DNA from 4 places in the Moorella naiadis (nom. illeg.) genome. Region 1 is predicted to be linked to each of the others. Evidence: riboswitches for the same ligand, from Rfam matches in the RefSeq annotation. Region 1 holds a riboswitch; each other region holds the start of a gene.
What was found. A riboswitch is a leader RNA that binds a small molecule or an ion and turns the genes downstream of it on or off. The one in region 1 is predicted to bind cyclic di-AMP.
Positions count from the first base shown of each region.

Region 2: it holds a riboswitch for cyclic di-AMP, as region 1 does, so the genes downstream of both, SDD30_RS12470 (alpha,alpha-trehalose-phosphate synthase (UDP-forming)) here and SDD30_RS12585 (APC family permease) in region 1, are expected to answer to the same signal.
Region 3: it holds a riboswitch for cyclic di-AMP, as region 1 does, so the genes downstream of both, SDD30_RS02175 (CAP domain-containing protein) here and SDD30_RS12585 (APC family permease) in region 1, are expected to answer to the same signal.
Region 4: it holds a riboswitch for cyclic di-AMP, as region 1 does, so the genes downstream of both, SDD30_RS03850 (C40 family peptidase) here and SDD30_RS12585 (APC family permease) in region 1, are expected to answer to the same signal.

Region 1 covers NZ_JAXGFQ010000021.1:14,065-18,096, forward strand. The annotation lists gene SDD30_RS12570 (NAD-binding protein) at 1-197, opposite strand, end outside; gene SDD30_RS12575 (universal stress protein) at 209-763, opposite strand; gene SDD30_RS12580 (hypothetical protein) at 760-996, opposite strand; gene SDD30_RS12585 (APC family permease) at 986-2,551, opposite strand; cyclic di-AMP (ydaO/yuaA leader) riboswitch at 2,678-2,875, opposite strand; gene SDD30_RS12590 (HutP family protein) at 3,090-3,500, shown strand; gene aroH (chorismate mutase) at 3,614-3,997, shown strand.
Region 2 covers NZ_JAXGFQ010000020.1:47,632-51,663, reverse strand. The annotation lists gene SDD30_RS12475 (amylo-alpha-1,6-glucosidase) at 1-916, opposite strand, end outside; cyclic di-AMP (ydaO/yuaA leader) riboswitch at 1,037-1,249, shown strand; gene SDD30_RS12470 (alpha,alpha-trehalose-phosphate synthase (UDP-forming)) at 1,380-2,837, shown strand; gene otsB (trehalose-phosphatase) at 2,809-3,561, shown strand; gene galU (UTP--glucose-1-phosphate uridylyltransferase GalU) at 3,686-4,032, shown strand, end outside.
Region 3 covers NZ_JAXGFQ010000002.1:164,500-168,531, forward strand. The annotation lists gene ruvA (Holliday junction branch migration protein RuvA) at 1-526, opposite strand, end outside; gene ruvC (crossover junction endodeoxyribonuclease RuvC) at 523-1,026, opposite strand; gene SDD30_RS02165 (hypothetical protein) at 1,150-1,704, opposite strand; gene SDD30_RS02170 (YebC/PmpR family DNA-binding transcriptional regulator) at 1,785-2,543, opposite strand; cyclic di-AMP (ydaO/yuaA leader) riboswitch at 2,851-3,050, shown strand; gene SDD30_RS02175 (CAP domain-containing protein) at 3,101-3,829, shown strand; gene cysK (cysteine synthase A) at 3,955-4,032, opposite strand, start outside.
Region 4 covers NZ_JAXGFQ010000004.1:88,775-92,806, reverse strand. The annotation lists gene SDD30_RS03850 (C40 family peptidase) at 112-765, opposite strand; cyclic di-AMP (ydaO/yuaA leader) riboswitch at 774-917, opposite strand; gene SDD30_RS03845 (MFS transporter) at 1,240-2,589, shown strand; gene SDD30_RS03840 (MtaA/CmuA family methyltransferase) at 2,617-3,624, shown strand; gene SDD30_RS03835 (PucR family transcriptional regulator) at 3,906-4,032, shown strand, end outside.

The DNA of each region.
Region 1 (4,032 bases):
GCATTATCCGCCCCGACCTGGGTTAGTAACTCCAGGTCAATACCTACCCCCTGGTAGACCTGACCGGGAAAATCATGGGGCAGGCGTTCCAGGGATTCGGCCCGGGCATCAATAACGCTGACTTCGTGGCCGGCGGCAGCCAGTTGGATAGCTAAACTGGCCCCCAGGCGGCTGCAGCCGATGATTATAACGCGCATAATAACACCCCCTACGCAGGTTGACGGTCAATCAGTAATTCGCAGGTGGCCCGGCGTAAGAGCCATTCTGAGGTGCTTCCCAGGCCGCCGAGCTGGCGTTTGGGCCGGGCGCCAATAACGATCAACTGCACCTCTTCCTCGGTAGCGGCTTGCAGGATACCGGTACCCGCCGTCCGGGCCCTTATAATCCTGGTCCTGCTGGGCAGTTGATGAAAATTAACGATTTCTACCCCTTGTTGCAGGACCTCATTTAAGCGGGCCTCGGTCCCCGGCAGGGCTACCCCTAAGGGAGAGGTGAGGGGCACCTCCAGGACGGCCAACAAAATGATCTCGGCCTTTTGTTCGGTCCCCAGGCGGCAGGCCAGTTCAATGGCCCGGCGGGCATAATCGCTGTCCACTACTGGGACCAGGATCCGTTTTACGGCCTGGACAGTCCTGGTGACATGGGCGACTTCATAGGGAATGGCCGGCGGTACATGCAGCATCCACCAGAAAAGGCGGCCCATACTGACGATAAAAACCAGGGCCAGGAAAATACCCAGGGGATGGGTATGAATCGCCGTCATGCGCGGACCTCCTTGTGGCGCCGGGTGAAATAACGGATGAAGGCCAGGGCGCGGTAAATCCCGAGGCCCAGGAAACCGGCGCCGACTACCCAGGCCATGGGGCTGGGATGGACCAGGGCGCGGACCCAGATGGCCGGTCCCAGGAACAGCATGGCCAGGGTGGTCACCATCTGGTAGTAATCACGCCAGGTGAGGGACTGGCAAACCTTACGGCTGCTTCTTTTAGCTGCCATGGGCAACAGCCTCCTTGCAATCCCGTTCGGCCAGGGCCTGTTTGTACTCCTCCAGGAGATCGTACTCCTCCGCTGCCTCCAGGACCTTTAATTGCTGGCCTTCCCAATCCCGGGGTATATTACCGAAGACAGGGAAGCCATGCTTGCGACGGTAATAGAAATAATAAATAAAACAGAGGAGGATCCAGGCCGGGCCGGCGATGCGGCCAATGGCATGGGTCAGGATAACCTCAAAAAGAATGGTACTGATGCCCAGGGTGCCGATAACCCCCAGGAGGGGGAATTCCACCGTCCGGCCGCGGTAGTTAATTTTAATGTTTAAGGGTACTTTATAGGGCCGGGGCGCATAGGGGTCGGTGAAACGTAACTTAATTAGCGCGATAAAGACCAGGATATAGCCGGTGGTAGCCCCAAAGGCGTACATGTTACCCAGGGTATCCATGGCGTTGGGCGTTAAGAAAGAAAGGACGAGCTGCAGGACGCCGATGCCGGAAAAGACCAGGATGGTCCGGTAAGGGGTCCGGAAACGCGGGTGGACGGCATTGAACCAGTCGCTGATAAAGTGAAACTGGCTCATGGCGAAGGTAAGCCGTGAGGCGCTCATGACGCCGGAGTTGGCCGAAATCAGCAGGATGGTGGCCCCCAGCAGGGCGGCAAAGGGGCCGGCGATAATGCCGATAAAGGGGATGGCATGGGCCAGGGTAGCCACCGGGTCGCCGACGGCCTCGGCAATATCCTGCCACGGCAGGACGCCCAGGCTCATGGTGGAAAAGGCAGTAGCAAAGATAAATACGGTGAAGATGAGGCCGACGGAGGTCCGGGGCACAACCGTTGCCGGCCGTTTGGTTTCCTGAGCCGCCTGGGAAATGGATTCCAGGCCGACGAAGGAGATGATGGCCAGGGAGGAACCGTAAGCAAATTCCTTAAAAGTAGGGAACTGGGTGATCCACTGGTGGGCCAGGAGTTCCGGACGCCAAGCAAAGAGGAAGCCAAAGACAATAATGGTCGATTCCGTCAGGATATCAATGGCTCCCAGGATTTCGTTGAGCAATGAGGATTCCCGCATCCCCCGGATGTTGAGGGCGATAAGAAAGATAACCAGGACCAAGGCTTCGGCCATCCAGACCAGGTTGACGTGATGCAGGGGCCCGATGCTAATAGCCAGGGAATCAACATTGATGCTAAATAGATAAGGCAAAAAGAAGTTGATATAGCCGGCGGAAGCAGTAGCAAAGAGGGCAATATCGATAGTATAGTCCAGTAATAAGGCCGATCCGGCCACAAAGCCCCAGAAATCGCCCAGCCCACGCAGGGTGAAGAACTGCCCCCCGCCGGCCACGGGGTAGGTAGCGGCCAGTTCGGTATAGGCGAGACCGATCATAATGTACACCAGCCCGGCCAGGGCGAAGGCCAGACCGGTAGCCCCTTTAGCCCAGAGCATGACCAGGCCCAGGGCGGCGTAGATATCGGCGCCGACATCAGCGTAACCCCACATATAGGAGCCCCAGACGGTGACCTCCCGGCGTAACTCTAACTTTTCTGTCGCCGCAGCCAAATGCAACCCTCCTCCAGTCAAAAAACAAAACCAGAATAAACCAGAATAAACCAGGATAAACCAGAATAAAAGGAATAGAAAAAACCAGCCGACCCCTTATGGCCCCCCGCTGGTTTTCATCATGAATTCATCTCCCCTCCAGCCTGCGAGGTTAGCTGCCGGGTTCGGGCCGGAGCAAGCCCTACCCCACTCCCAGTCTGCCAGCTCCGTTACTCGCCAGTACCCTGAATTACCTGGAGTAATAAAGTAGACTGAGGGCAGGGATTCACCCCTGTGGTGGTTCCCCCGTTCCCTATTATTTGCGGGATTCGGCCTTCTCATGTCTTACAGGCATTTCGCGTTAATGTTAGCAGCCGGCAATCAGACTGTCAAAAGAGCCTTGGCCTGGTATATAATACTCTCGGTTTAAATAGGCCGGCATTTTTGTGTGATGGCTACAGGGCTTTGAAAAATAACAGTTTGCTATTCCGTAATGCTTCTTGCGGTACTGGCCTGGATGTAATATAATCGGTGCAAGCAAAAATAGGTGGTGGCATTTATGGAGTATGGCAGCAAAAAAGTGGCGGCAGTAGCCATTAAGATGGCCCTCTCGGAAAGCCGGGAGGAAGAGGCCCGGCTGAAAAAGGAGTATGCCGCCGGCGGTATAGCCACGGCGGCAGTGGATTACGGCGGGGAATTTATCAATTCCGTACAGAAAATAGTTGAACGGGCGGTGGTGGCGGCCAAGCGGGAAGGGGTTATCAAAGAGACCCATCTCGAAGAGGGAGCCATCGCCGGGGCGACCCGGGAAGCCCTGTCCCAGATGATGCCCAAGGCCATCGGCCTGAATGTAGGGGGCAAGATTGGCATCGCCCGCTGGCAGGATCACCTGAGTGTAGCCATCTTCTTCGGCATCGGCCTGCTCCACCTGGATGAAGTCGGCATCGGCCTGGGACACCGGGCTGTGTGAAAAACATGACCGATAAGGATATCATGAACGCGGTTTCCAGACCCCGGTGGGGTAATATTATCTACCGGCAGCGGGATTAAAGGCTGTTACCGTAGTACGGTAGGAGGGTTACGATGACGGATCAAAAGGATAAGGATAGACTGAAAAAGAGGGTCCGGGGCCTGCGCGGTGCCGTAGACGTACCGAAAAACACACCCCCGGCGATTATCGCCGCCACCGCAGGGTTGCTGCGGGAGATAGTGGCGCGTAACAACCTGTTAGTCGAGGATATTATCAGCGCCTTCTTTACCGTGACCCCGGACCTCAACGCCGCTTTCCCGGCCGCAGCCGCCCGTCGTCTGGGCTGGGTGGATATAGCCTTGATGTGTGCCACGGAGATACCGGTACCGGGAAGCCAGCCGGGAATTGTCCGGGTTTTAATTCATGCCTATAGTGATCAGGAACCGGTCCATGTCTATTTAGGCCGGGCAGCAGAATTACGTCCAGATTTGAGTTAAGACCTGAAATATTTATTGACAGTCCCTAATCCTGT
Region 2 (4,032 bases), on a different contig from region 1:
TCAAAGAATCACGGCCAAAGGGGGCGGTGTACCAGGGTATCCCGGCGGCTATAATCCGGCCTGCACCGGGATAATCTATTTGCAGGGCTTTGAGGTCGGTGACGGCCGTCTGGAACATGGCATTGATAAAGCTATTGTCGGTCCAGATCCTGGTCGACTCCCTTTGCCACTGGTGGTAAGCAGTCGCCTGCTCAATGGTGGTCGCCGAAAAAAGATCGCTGATCTTGTTCCTCGAAGAGATATTACCTGGATCGGGTTCAATTTTTAAATGCAGGTAGAGCTTTTTTTGGGGCGGCAGGACCAGGGCAAAGGTGATTTCGGCCTGGCCAGGCCGGCCGGTGATGCTTGTCGGCGCCGGTTCAAAGGTAATTCCGGTGGTCCGGAGGAGGTTGTCCAGGCCCCGGTAAGCCAGGACCAGCCCCTGGCGTCGCACTTCCACCGGTAACAATTCACCCCGGCGGCGACGCTGGCTGCCCCGTACCTCAAATATATCCCGGAAATCAGCCGCCAGGTTAAAATGGAGCAACAACTTTACCGGAAAGGGATTAAAGTTTATTAAGCGCAGGCGCTGAAAAAGGGCGTCCTTAATTAACCGTAACTGGCGGAGATGGATGGTCTGGGCCGGTATTACGGTACCATCGGGCAGATTAAAAACCGGGTTGGTTAATTCTATCTGGGCGAAGTGACTATCGCGGATGGAAGAAGAAAGAAATATTGGTCGCTGTCCGGCCACCTGCAACTCCAGGTGACTTAAGTAGCGGGTATCATTATAGTAAAGGCCCAGGCTGCCATTATCCCGCTGGATAACTGAACCATCGGGCAGGGAAACGAGAAAAATCCCCCCTTCCTTCAGCACCTCGGTCGCAGGTTCAATAGCGCACGGATTATGGCGTAAATCTAGCTCTGTATCGAGCATGTACTACCTCCTCCCTTTATTAAAAAAGAATTCGGCAGGCAACCTGGGGTTTCCTTCCTGGGAGAAATGGACTTAAAATTTGCATTTCCCTGGCCGCGTGGTATAATAAAAATATATATATATCCTGGTACGCTGAATTACGGCTTGGGCCGTAAACGGGGGAACCATTTCCGGGGTGAATCCCGGCCAGCAACAGCTTTTATTTTCCTTAAATCTTTGGGTGGATAGGCTGTCATTCAGGGATTGCCGGGGAAGGGAAGGCTAAAGCGCCGGGTAGGGCTAACTTCGGCCCGAATCCGTCAGCTAACTTCGTAAGCGTGGAAGGGAACTACCGGTTAACCGGTATCGTGTTCCATGGCGTTCAAGCTAGCAACCCCGGGTAAAACCGGGGTTGTATTTGTTTTATTACTTTTTACGAGGAGGGCAACAATCAGCTAAAACAAAAGTAAAGGGGGTAGATAATATGAGCAAAAAGCAGGCTGCCAAAATAGTTATGGTTTCCAACCGGGGTTCGTACAACCTGCAGGCGACCCCGGAGGGCATCAAACCCGTCCCGGCCATCAGCGGCCTGGTATCCGCTGTGGAACCATTTTTGCGGAAAAAGGGTGGTGTCTGGGTAGCCTGGGGCGGGCGGGAAGCACCCCAGGAAAATAGCCAGGGTTTAAGGTTGGCTGTACCTATTGAGAATGCGGCTTACACTTTTCATGAAGTACCCCTCACAGCGGGAGAAATAAAACTTTACTATCACGGTTTTACCAATAGTGCCCTCTGGCCCCTGTGCCATTACTTTTTAGATAGATGTCATTATGACGCCAGGGAATGGTCAACTTACGCCCGGGTTAACGCTAAATTTGCCGGGGCGGTTTTTGAAGAGGCCGCGGAGGGTGATATCATCTGGGTCAATGATTACCACCTGGCCCTGGTACCGGCCCATTTACGCCATCGCCAACCGCAGTTAAAACAATTCTTTTTCTGGCATATACCCTTCCCCCACCACGACCTGTTGGCCACTCTCCCTTGGGCGCCCCACATCCTGCGCGGCCTCCTAGGAACCGATGTCCTGGGTTTCCATCTCCAGGCCTATGTTGATAATTTTTTACAGGCAGCAGCCCAGTTGCTGGGGGCCCGGGTTGACTTTGAAGAAAATATTGTCTACTGGGAACAACGACGCATCCATGTCGGTGCCTGGCCCATGGGGATCGATTATCGGGCCTTCCAGCGCCAGGCGGTCGAACCCTCTACCAGGGCCAGGGCTGAGGAATTAAGGGAACAAATCGGCGTTGAACGCCTGGCCCTGAGCGTGGAGCGTCTTGATTATACCAAGGGGATCCTGGAAAGGCTCCTGGCCTGGGAGCGTTTGCTGGAAGAGGCCCCGGAATGGCGTGGCCGGGCGGCCCTGGTACAGATCGCCGTACCCAGCCGGACGGCTGTACCCGCCTACCGTCGTCTAAAGGAAGAGGTGGAAGCAGCCGTAGGCCGTATCAATGGGCGTTTCAGTGACGGTAGCTATCGCCCCGTCCATTACTTCTGGCGCGGCCTCCCCCGGCAGGAACTAGTAGCCTACTACCTGGCGGCCGATGTCATGATGGTTACGCCCCTCAGGGATGGTTTAAACCTGGTAGCCAAAGAATATGTGGCCTCACGGTGTGACAATACCGGCGTGCTGGTATTGAGCCGTTTCGCCGGAGCCGCCCAGGAACTCAAAGGAGCCGTCCTGGTCAATCCTTATGATATTGATGGTATGGCCATGATCTTTAATACGGCCCTGGGGATGGGCCGGGCGGAACAAGAAAAAAGGTTGCGTCTTTTGCAAGAAAGGGTACGGCGCCATGATGTCCACTGGTGGATGAACTGTTTCCACCAAACAATGGCTTTAAAGAAAGGAGAAGCGGATGATGTCTCCGGGTCGGCTAGCAGCTAAGATCCGGCACCACGGCGAAATTCTCCTCATGTGTGACTACGACGGTACCCTGGTTCCCCTGACCTCCCGCCCGGAACTGGCTCGTCCCGGGAAAAACCTGCTGAAATTACTGCAGTATCTGCTACAACGGCAGGGCCTGCACCTGGTTATAATCAGCGGCCGCTCCCTCGCCGACCTCCGCCACCTGTTGCCGGTACCCGGTCTCTGGCTGGCTGGCCACCACGGCACTCGGGTCGTGGACCCGAAGGGAGAAGTTATCGCGCTCTCGCCGCCAGCACCCGGAGATATTCCCTGGACAAAAATTTTTTCTCTGGCCCGGAAAATTGCAGCAGGGATTCCGGGCCTTTTGGTGGAAAATAAAGGAGAAAACCTGGCCCTGCACTACCGGTTGGCCGCGCCGGGAGACGCCGCAGCCGCCCTGGAGGGGTTTCGCCGCGAAGTCAAACCATATTTAAAATACGGCCTCGAATTTATCGCCGGGCATAAGGTCCTGGAGCTTCGCCCCCGGGGAGCCCACAAAGGGGTGGCGATAAACTATTTCACCCGCCGCTGGCCCCGGGCTTTACCCCTTTACCTGGGGGATGATAGTACCGATGAGGATGCCTTTAACGCCCTGCCGGCTAACGGCCTGGCTGTAGGGATCGGTCCCCGTTTCTCCGGCCGGACCCCTTATTTCCTGGCTTCGCCGGTAGAAGTCAGCCATTTTCTTTTCGGTTTAGCCTGATATAACCGGGCCAATTTTTAACCTGCATTAACTTCTTTTAACCTTCTAGCCAAAACTAAGGGGGTAATATTTAAGCTAGGGCGACATAAAAATAAACGTGAACATGCGAACGAGGTGATTATTTTTGGCCACCATCCAGAAAGCTATTATTCCCGCTGCCGGCTGGGGTACCCGCTTCCTGCCGGCTACTAAAGCCCAACCAAAGGAAATGCTACCCATCGTCGACAAACCGGCCATCCAGTTCATCGTTGAGGAAGCCGTTAATGCCGGGGTCGAAGACATCCTGATTATCACCGGCAAAAACAAGCGCGCCATTGAAGACCATTTTGACCGTTCCCTGGAGTTAGAGGACCTCCTGCGGGAAAAGGATAAAGGGGAACTCCTGGCCCTGGTGGAAAGAATCGCCGACCTGGCTGATATCCACTATATTCGCCAAAAGGAACAGCTGGGCCTGGGCCATGCCGTCTACTG
Region 3 (4,032 bases), on a different contig from region 1:
GTGCCCGGGCCAGAACTGGGGCAACCTCTTCCCGGCTGTAGCCCAGGGCCTCCAGGGCGGCCAGGACTTCATCATTATCCTTGTCCCCAGCCGGGCTGGCTGCCGCCACCGGCCCGTTTATCAGGCGGGATTTCCTTACGGTATCCTTTAGTTCCACCAGTAACCGCTGGGCTTTTTTAGCCCCAATACCAGGCAGGGCGGTTAAAAAGGCCGTATCCCCGGCGGCAATGGCCCGGGCGAACTGGTCCGGGGTAGCCGCCCCCAGGATCTGGAGGGCGCCCCGGGGCCCGATACCATTCACCCCCCGCAGGAGGGTAAAGAGGCGCAATTCTTCGGGCCGGGTAAAGCCATAAAGTTCCAGGGCGTCTTCCCTGACCACCAGCTGGGTATAGACGGCTACTTCCGCCCCTGGCTCCGGCCAGGAACGATTGGTCGCCGTGCGCACCAGCCAGCCGATGCCCCCGGTCTCCAGGAGGATGCCCTCCGGCATGACCTGGTGTAACTGGCCCCGCAGGTACCCGATCACCGGCCCGCCGCCTCCTGTTCCTTTTGCCGCCAGGGGGCGAAGCTAGCGTGGCAAATGGCTACTGCCAGGGCATCAGCCACGTCATCAGGCCGCGGTCTTGCCGGCAAGGCCAGTAAAGCCTGGACCATGCGCTCGACCTGTTCCTTGGGTGCCCGGCCAAAACCGGCCACGGACTGTTTGACTTCCAGGGGGGTATACTCGGCTACCGGCAGGCCGGCGTGGGCTGCCGCCAGGAGGATTACCCCCCTAGCCTGGCCCACGGCCAGGGCGGTTTTACTGTTTTTATTGAAAAAGAGTTCCTCGATGGCCAGGGTTGCCGGCTGCTGCCGGGTGATTAACTCCCAGAGACCGGTATAAATGGTTGCCAGCCGCTGGCAGGTTTCCTCACCAGCCGGCGTCCGGATACAGCCATAGTCCAGGGCCTGCAGGCGGCCGCTGCTGGCCTTTACCAGGCCGTAGCCGACAATGGCTGTACCGGGATCAATTCCCAGGATTAACATGATTATGCCTCCGTAAAGAACAAGTAACCTCCTGGCAACTATTCGACATCCAGGAGAGCAGTTCCTTTTTTCCAACCAAAAGAAAAACCGGGTCAGCGACCCGGTGGGGCATGGCGTAAATATTCAACGGTATTCATCCAGGCTGTCCAGGGCTTCCAGGAGCTCTTGCTCGGAATTAAAGACAGCGGCACCGCTCTGGATCTGGGCCTGCCAGTTGGGCGGTAATGAGGAAAGCTTCAGGCCGGTCACCCGCAGTAGCGGCCCCAGGGTACCGGCAGGACCCTGGTAAACAGCTACCAGGCCGTCCTTGACGGCCAGGTGGCGTTTAGGGGCACAGGCCGGGCACAGGCCGTCTACCTCCTGGGTGGCGACCAGGCGCCCGCTTTCCTGGGTCAGGTGCCAGCCCTCGGTTGCCGGGAACAGGGTGCTCATCTCTTCCCTGCCGGCCCACTGCCACTTGACCCCTGCCGGCAGGGGCAGCGGGTAGGAATGACCGCAGCCCCGGTAGTACTTTTCCAGCCGCGGCTCGAGCTGGAACCGGGGTTCGATAATCCCCGGCACCCGTAAGACCACCGCCTGGCGGCCGGAGTTCACCCTGGCCCCCTGGTAGGCAACTATTCCTCCCAGCAGGAAAATAATCAGGCCGATGATAATTAAACGCCGGCTATAAACTGGCATCGTGGCGCCTCCCGGTTAAAATTGCCACTAGCTAGCATTGCCGGCCGCCGTAACTTTTATACCTTTTACTAGCTACTTTCCTATATATCCAACTGGTCCATAATTGCAGCAGGAATATCGGCATTTGTATATACTGCCTGGACGTCATCGTGATCCTCCAGGCGGTCTACCAGGCGCATAACTTTACCGGCCATCTCCGGGTCATCGATGGTGACCGTCGTTTGCGGTACCATCTCGACCTCGGCACTGGCGATGGTGACGCCACTGGCCTGCAGGGCCTCCCGGACTGCTTCCAGCTCACCAGGTGCTGTTTTGATTTCCAGCACCTCGTCGTCCTCGTCATCGACGTCCTCAGCCCCGGCCTCAATAGCCTGCAGGATTACTTCTTCCCGCTTCTCTCCGGCCGGGATTTCCACTGTGATTACCCCTTTAGGGTTAAACATCCAGGCCACACAGCCGTTTTCGCCCAGGTTACCACCGCCCCGGGAGAAGATGTAACGAATCTCCGATGCTGTGCGGTTGCGGTTATCGGTGGCTATATTAAGGAGCATGGCTACGCCACCGGGTCCATAACCTTCATAGGTCATTTCCTCATAATTGGCCCCTTCCAGTTCGCCGGTGCCGCGCATAATGGCCCGCTGGATATTTTCATTGGGCATATTGGCTTCTTTGGCCTTGGCTATGGCCGCTTTCAGGCGCATATTACCCTCAGGATCGCCGCCCCCTATGCGGGCGGCAATGATAATCTCGCGCCCGATTTTGGTAAAGAGGCGACCTCGTTTTTCATCGACCTTGGCCTTACGATTCTTGATATTGGCCCACTTGGAATGTCCGGACATCCCTTTGCCCTCCTCTCTCTCAGAATTTAATTGACGTTAAAATTCTAGCATAGAGGGCCGACCAAAAGCAACACTAACCCGGAACCCGGTAAAAAACTATGGAGCCCCTCATGGATGCTGTCGCCCTCGCCACGAAACCATGAAAATGTTCGCTAAAGGGCTGGCGAGTACAGGTGTAAGGCGGCTTGGTTCGAGGCGTCAGATACTTCCGCGAAGCCGCAGCAAAGCGACGGTGTAATATTTTACCTCTAAGTTTTATGTTAACTTATTTTCTGTTTTATGATAAAATGGGTAACAACGTCGTGGCCACCTGTAAACGCCGAATTTCCGTGGCAGGAAAACGGGGGGACCAATCATTGGGGTTAATCCCGGTCCCTGGCAATAGTTCTATCTTTAGCGGGCTTTCCTTGAGGGGAAGCCCCAGCGAAGGAGAAATAGCTGGGGGCCGGGTAGGGCACTTCCGCCCGCACCCGGCAGCTAACCCCGCAGGCGTTGGAAGGAGGTGGATTTATTATTAGCAGGGCCAGGCGTAAAGCATCAAGAAGGAGGCTTTGCCCGTGCGACGTAAGTGGCTAATCACCACCATGAACCTGGTCTTTGCCGCCGCCCTGGTCGCCCTACCTGTAAGCGCGGCCCGGGCCGTCACACCTGTCAATAATGCTCCCTCCATTACTTACGCTTATAACAATAGCCAGTATATCTCACCCTACTGGCTCTGGCACTACCGCCAGGTCGCCCTGAACCCCGGCAGCGGACAGGCATCCCAGCCTGCGCCGCAGCCAGTAAACCCGCCCCGGCCGGCCCCGGTACCCGTTCGGCCACCCAGGCCCGCTCCCCAGCCGCAACCTGTCCCGGCACCCCAGCCCGTACCCCAGCCGGCTCCCACCGGTAACTACCAGTTAAGTGACTATGAACAACAGGTAATCGATCTGGTCAACGCCGAACGGGCCAAAGCCGGCCTGAAGGCCCTGGCAGCCGATCCCCGGCTGGCCCGGGCGGCCCGTTTGAAGGCCGAAGACATGCGGGACCATAATTATTTCAGCCATGAGTCGCCAACCTATGGCTCCTTCGCTAACCTGCTGCAGCAATCTGGCATTAGCTTTCGCACAGCCGGAGAGAATATTGCCGCCGGTTACAGGACGCCGGCAGCGGTAGTGGCGGCCTGGATGAACAGTCCCGGCCACCGCAGCAATATCCTGAATGCTAACTTTACAGCCATTGGTGTTGGCTACGCCGCCGGCGGCAGCTACGGCACCTACTGGGCCCAGGAATTCATCGGCAATTAAGCGGAGAAATCAAACGGGGAAACAGGAAACGGCAGGTTTAAGTTAAAACCTGCCGTTTTTTTCTGCGGCCAGCACTACCGCTACCAGCGTTACCCATTGGGGATTGCTGCCGCCAACCCACTTCGTCAGCCTAATTTAAATAACTCGGTGCTCAGGTAACGCTCGCCGGTGTCCGGGGCAATGGCCAGGACCCTTTTGCCGCT
Region 4 (4,032 bases), on a different contig from region 1:
TCTTAACCTGGAAAATAAGGATAAGAGGTCTAGCAAAAGCCCTGGTTACGCGGGGCACCACCTGCAGCAATCAACAAGGGATGGCGGCGTTCAGCCGCCTTTTAATTTAGGCTACCTCACCCGCCGGGCGCCAACGTAGCGCGGCCCCCAGTAATAAGGATCGTTGATGCTGTCAATGGACACGCCGCTATTGGTGGCGCTGATAAAATTGCCATCTCCGACATAAATGCCCACATGGCTGATACCCCGGGCATAGGTGTGGAAAAAGACCAGATCGCCCGGCATAAGTTCATCTTTATCCACATGGGTGCCCAAGGAGGCCTGGTCGCTAGCCGAATGGGGCAGATCAATACCTACACGGTCAAAGACGTACAGGGTAAATCCGGAACAATCAAAACCCTTAGGGCTCGTCCCACCCCAACGGTAAGGAGTTCCTTCATACTGGCGGGCAATAGCGGCGATCCGGGCGCCCACGGTAGAGGGAGCGACGCTTTCGCTACGAGATGCCGGGGTGGGTTCATAACTGGTGGCGGGTGGGTTGTCGCCGGTGGGGATCTCCAGGGTTTGTCCAACAAGAATTAGCGAGGAATCCAAGTTGTTGGCGGCTTGAATCTGTTCTACCGTTACACCATAGCGCCGTGATAAAGCCCAGAGGGTGTCCCCCCTCTGCACTTCGTATGGTTGGGCCAGGGCTACCCCGGCGGCCACTAAAGTAAAGGCCCCGGCCAGGGTGGCGGTCAGACAATACTTCGACCACTTCTTCAATTAGCTAAGACCTCACTCTCGCACACCTACGAGGTTAGTTGTCGGGTTCGGACCGAGAGTTAGCCCGGAGTCAGGGACTTTTTTACCCCTGCTCTTCACCCCAAAAATATCCCCCGTTTCCCGTCTTTACGGGAATTCGGTGCAAAAATATGACTTTTTAATTATACCGTCGAAAAAGGGAACAGTAAAATGCCATTATACTAGCTCTGGCGCCATAACCTGGCAGGAAGTAAAATATTCTTTCCTTAAGGAGCTTTTTCTTATGAATTCATACCAGTTATACCGGGAAGAATGGGATATGCTTTTTGCCTATCAATTAACGTTTTGGCGAAGAAAGAGTGTGCATGAAGACCACAGGTTTTTCCGCTAGAGCGAAGAAAGTATATTTAGTCCATAATCAGAAAACGGTGTGGGAGGGAGGAGGCTTGAAAACACCGGAATGGACACTAAACCTTAAAAGCGAGGTGGAACTTTATGAACAAAAATGCTCCGGCAGCTGCCGGCTGGTGGCGTTACCGTTATCTGGTTGCAGCCATATTGTTTTTCGGCTACAGCATCCAGTACCTGGACCGGGTAAAAACAACGGTTTTGGTGCCCTTGATCAGTGAAAGCCTCCACCTGACCCATGGTGATGTTGGCAATGCCATGTTCTTATTGATGGTTTTTTACGGTCCGACCCAGGTTCTATCCGGTTTCCTTTGCGACCGCTTTGGTCCCAAAAAAGTACTGGTGTTTTCATTATTTACCTGGAGCCTCTTTACTATTTACATGGCTTTTATGCAGAATGTCACTGAATGGTATATCCGTAATGCTTTATTTGGTATTTTAGTTGGCACCGAGTTTGTACCGAGTGCCCGCCTAATCGCCCGCTGGTTCCCGAAAAGGGAGCGGGCCCAGGCCCAGGGGATCCTTTCCTGGTCCTGGATTGTTACCCCGGCGTGGGCACCTTTGCTGGCAACTTTTCTGGCTGCCTACTTTAACGACTGGCGTCCGGTTTTTATCTGGCTGGGTCTTTTCGGTCTGGTACCACTGATAATCGTATTGTTTTTTATTTATGACCGGCCTGAACAGATGCGTCGTTTAAGTGATGCTGAGGTTAAGGAGAGTTACGCCGATGAACTTGAGAGCGGTATATTGCAGGAAGGGGCCCTTAGCCGGGAGAACCTGGCCCAGCAGGCTAAAAAGGCTGAGATTCCCCTGCGAGATGTATTACTGAATAAGAGTTTTATAGCTGTGGTGATCTCTTACCTGGCCTGCCAGATGACCTTCTGGGGGGTAGTTACCTGGTCGCCCAGTTATTTAAGTGAAGTATTTAAGTTTAGCCTGACGAAGATGGGTGCCTGGGCCTCTATCTACTTTGCCGCCGGAATAATCGGTGCTTTCCTGAGTTCCAGGATTTCGGACAAGGTATTCAGTGGTCGTCGCCGCCCAATGATTATCCTCTCCTTTATCGGCACCATCCCCTTTATTCTTCTTCTGGCCACGGTGCGACCGGGGATCAGCAATATGGCCTTGGTACTCATCCTAGCCGGTGCCGGTTTCTTTGCCAATATGATCTGGGGTCCAATCCTTGCCTGGCCGGCCGATGTTTTCAGTCCAGAGATGTATGGCCGCGCCCTCGGTTTTGTGACTGGCATCGCCTACTTTGGAGCTGCCTTTGCTCCGCTCATTATGAGCCGCCTTATTATGAAAACGGCAGCCGGTGTTTCCTACACCTACGCCTGGGTGTTTATTGCCTTTTGCGCGGTACTGGGTTTGATTGCTTCATCATTAGTCAGCGATAGACATGAGACCACATTTCATAATCAGGCTATTACTGAATAACTACCGAGGTGACATCCATTGTCCGTCATGACTCCCAAAGAACGTGTCCTCCGTGCTTTAAACCAGCAATGGGTCGACCGTATCCCCGTGGGCAATCCAGTATCGGTAGCTACTGTAGAATCCATGGCGGCCTGCGGCGCCTATTTCCCCGCCGTCCACCTGGACGCAGAGAAAATGGCCACCCTGGCCGCCACCGGCCACGAGATCCTGGGGTTCGACACCATCGCCCCCTACTTCAGTGTCCAGCAGGAGGCGGCGGCCTTCGGCCTCAAGATGAATTGGGGTGAAATTGACTCCATGCCCGATGTCCTGGAGAACCCCTATGAGGATCCTGGGGCGATCACGATCCCGGATGATTTCCTGGAGCGCCCCTCTATCCGGACCGTGCTGGATGCCCTGCGCATCCTGAAAAAGGAGTACGGCGACCACGTCTGCCTGGTGGGCAAGATAATGGGCCCCTGGACACTGTCCTACCACCTGCACGGCACCCAGAACTTCCTCATCAAAACCATCCTGGAACCGGACAAGGTGCGCGGTTTCCTGGATAAGCTTAAAGGCCTTAGCGTTATGTTCGCCAACGCCCAGTTCGCCGCCGGCGCCGATGTGGTCACGGTGGCCGACCACGCTACCGGCGACCTGGTGAGCGGCACCTGCTACCGTGACTTCCTCCTGCCGGTGCACCAGGAGATGACGGGGCAGATCAAAGGCCCTACTATCCTGCATATCTGCGGCAACACCACCGACCGCCTGGATTATATCGCCCGGGCCGGCTTCAACTGTTTCCACTTCGATTCCAAGGTCAACCCCCGAACGGCCCACAAAATTATCAATGGCCGTATCGCTCTGACTGGCAGTATCAACAACCCGGTGACCCTGTTTAACGGCACCCCGGACGATGTCCGCCGGGAGGTCTGGGCCAACTGCGAGGCCGGTATTGAAATTATTTCCCCGGAGTGCGCCGTGCCCTTACGGACACCTAACGCGAATCTGAAGGCGATCGTGGCGGCGGTGGAGGAATACTGCCGCACCCATTAAAATGGGCCTTAAAACGGGTGCAACAAAGATTGGCAAACCCCCAGGATGGCTATCCGGGTGCCAGTGATTAATACTGCGAAAATCTGTCACCATTCTGGCGGGCCCCCGGAAGAGAAGCCGGGGGCCTGTTTATAGAAAAGAGCAGGAGTAAAGAAAGGTTATCGCGAATTTTTTGTCTGACGGTAGAGGCGTTTATAGTTGTTGGGAGTTAACTTTTACTTTATTAGACAATGGTCCAAAAAGCGGAGGGGAAGCGGAGAGGAAGGGGGGTAGAGCCCAATATGCTGCACCAGGACTTAATTCAGCCCCTGCTGGACCGTGCGGCGGCCTTCGGTCCGGGGGTTATAGAGGTTATCAACCTTGAGGGGGTAATCGTTGCCAGCTCTGATCCGTCGCGGGTAAACTTAA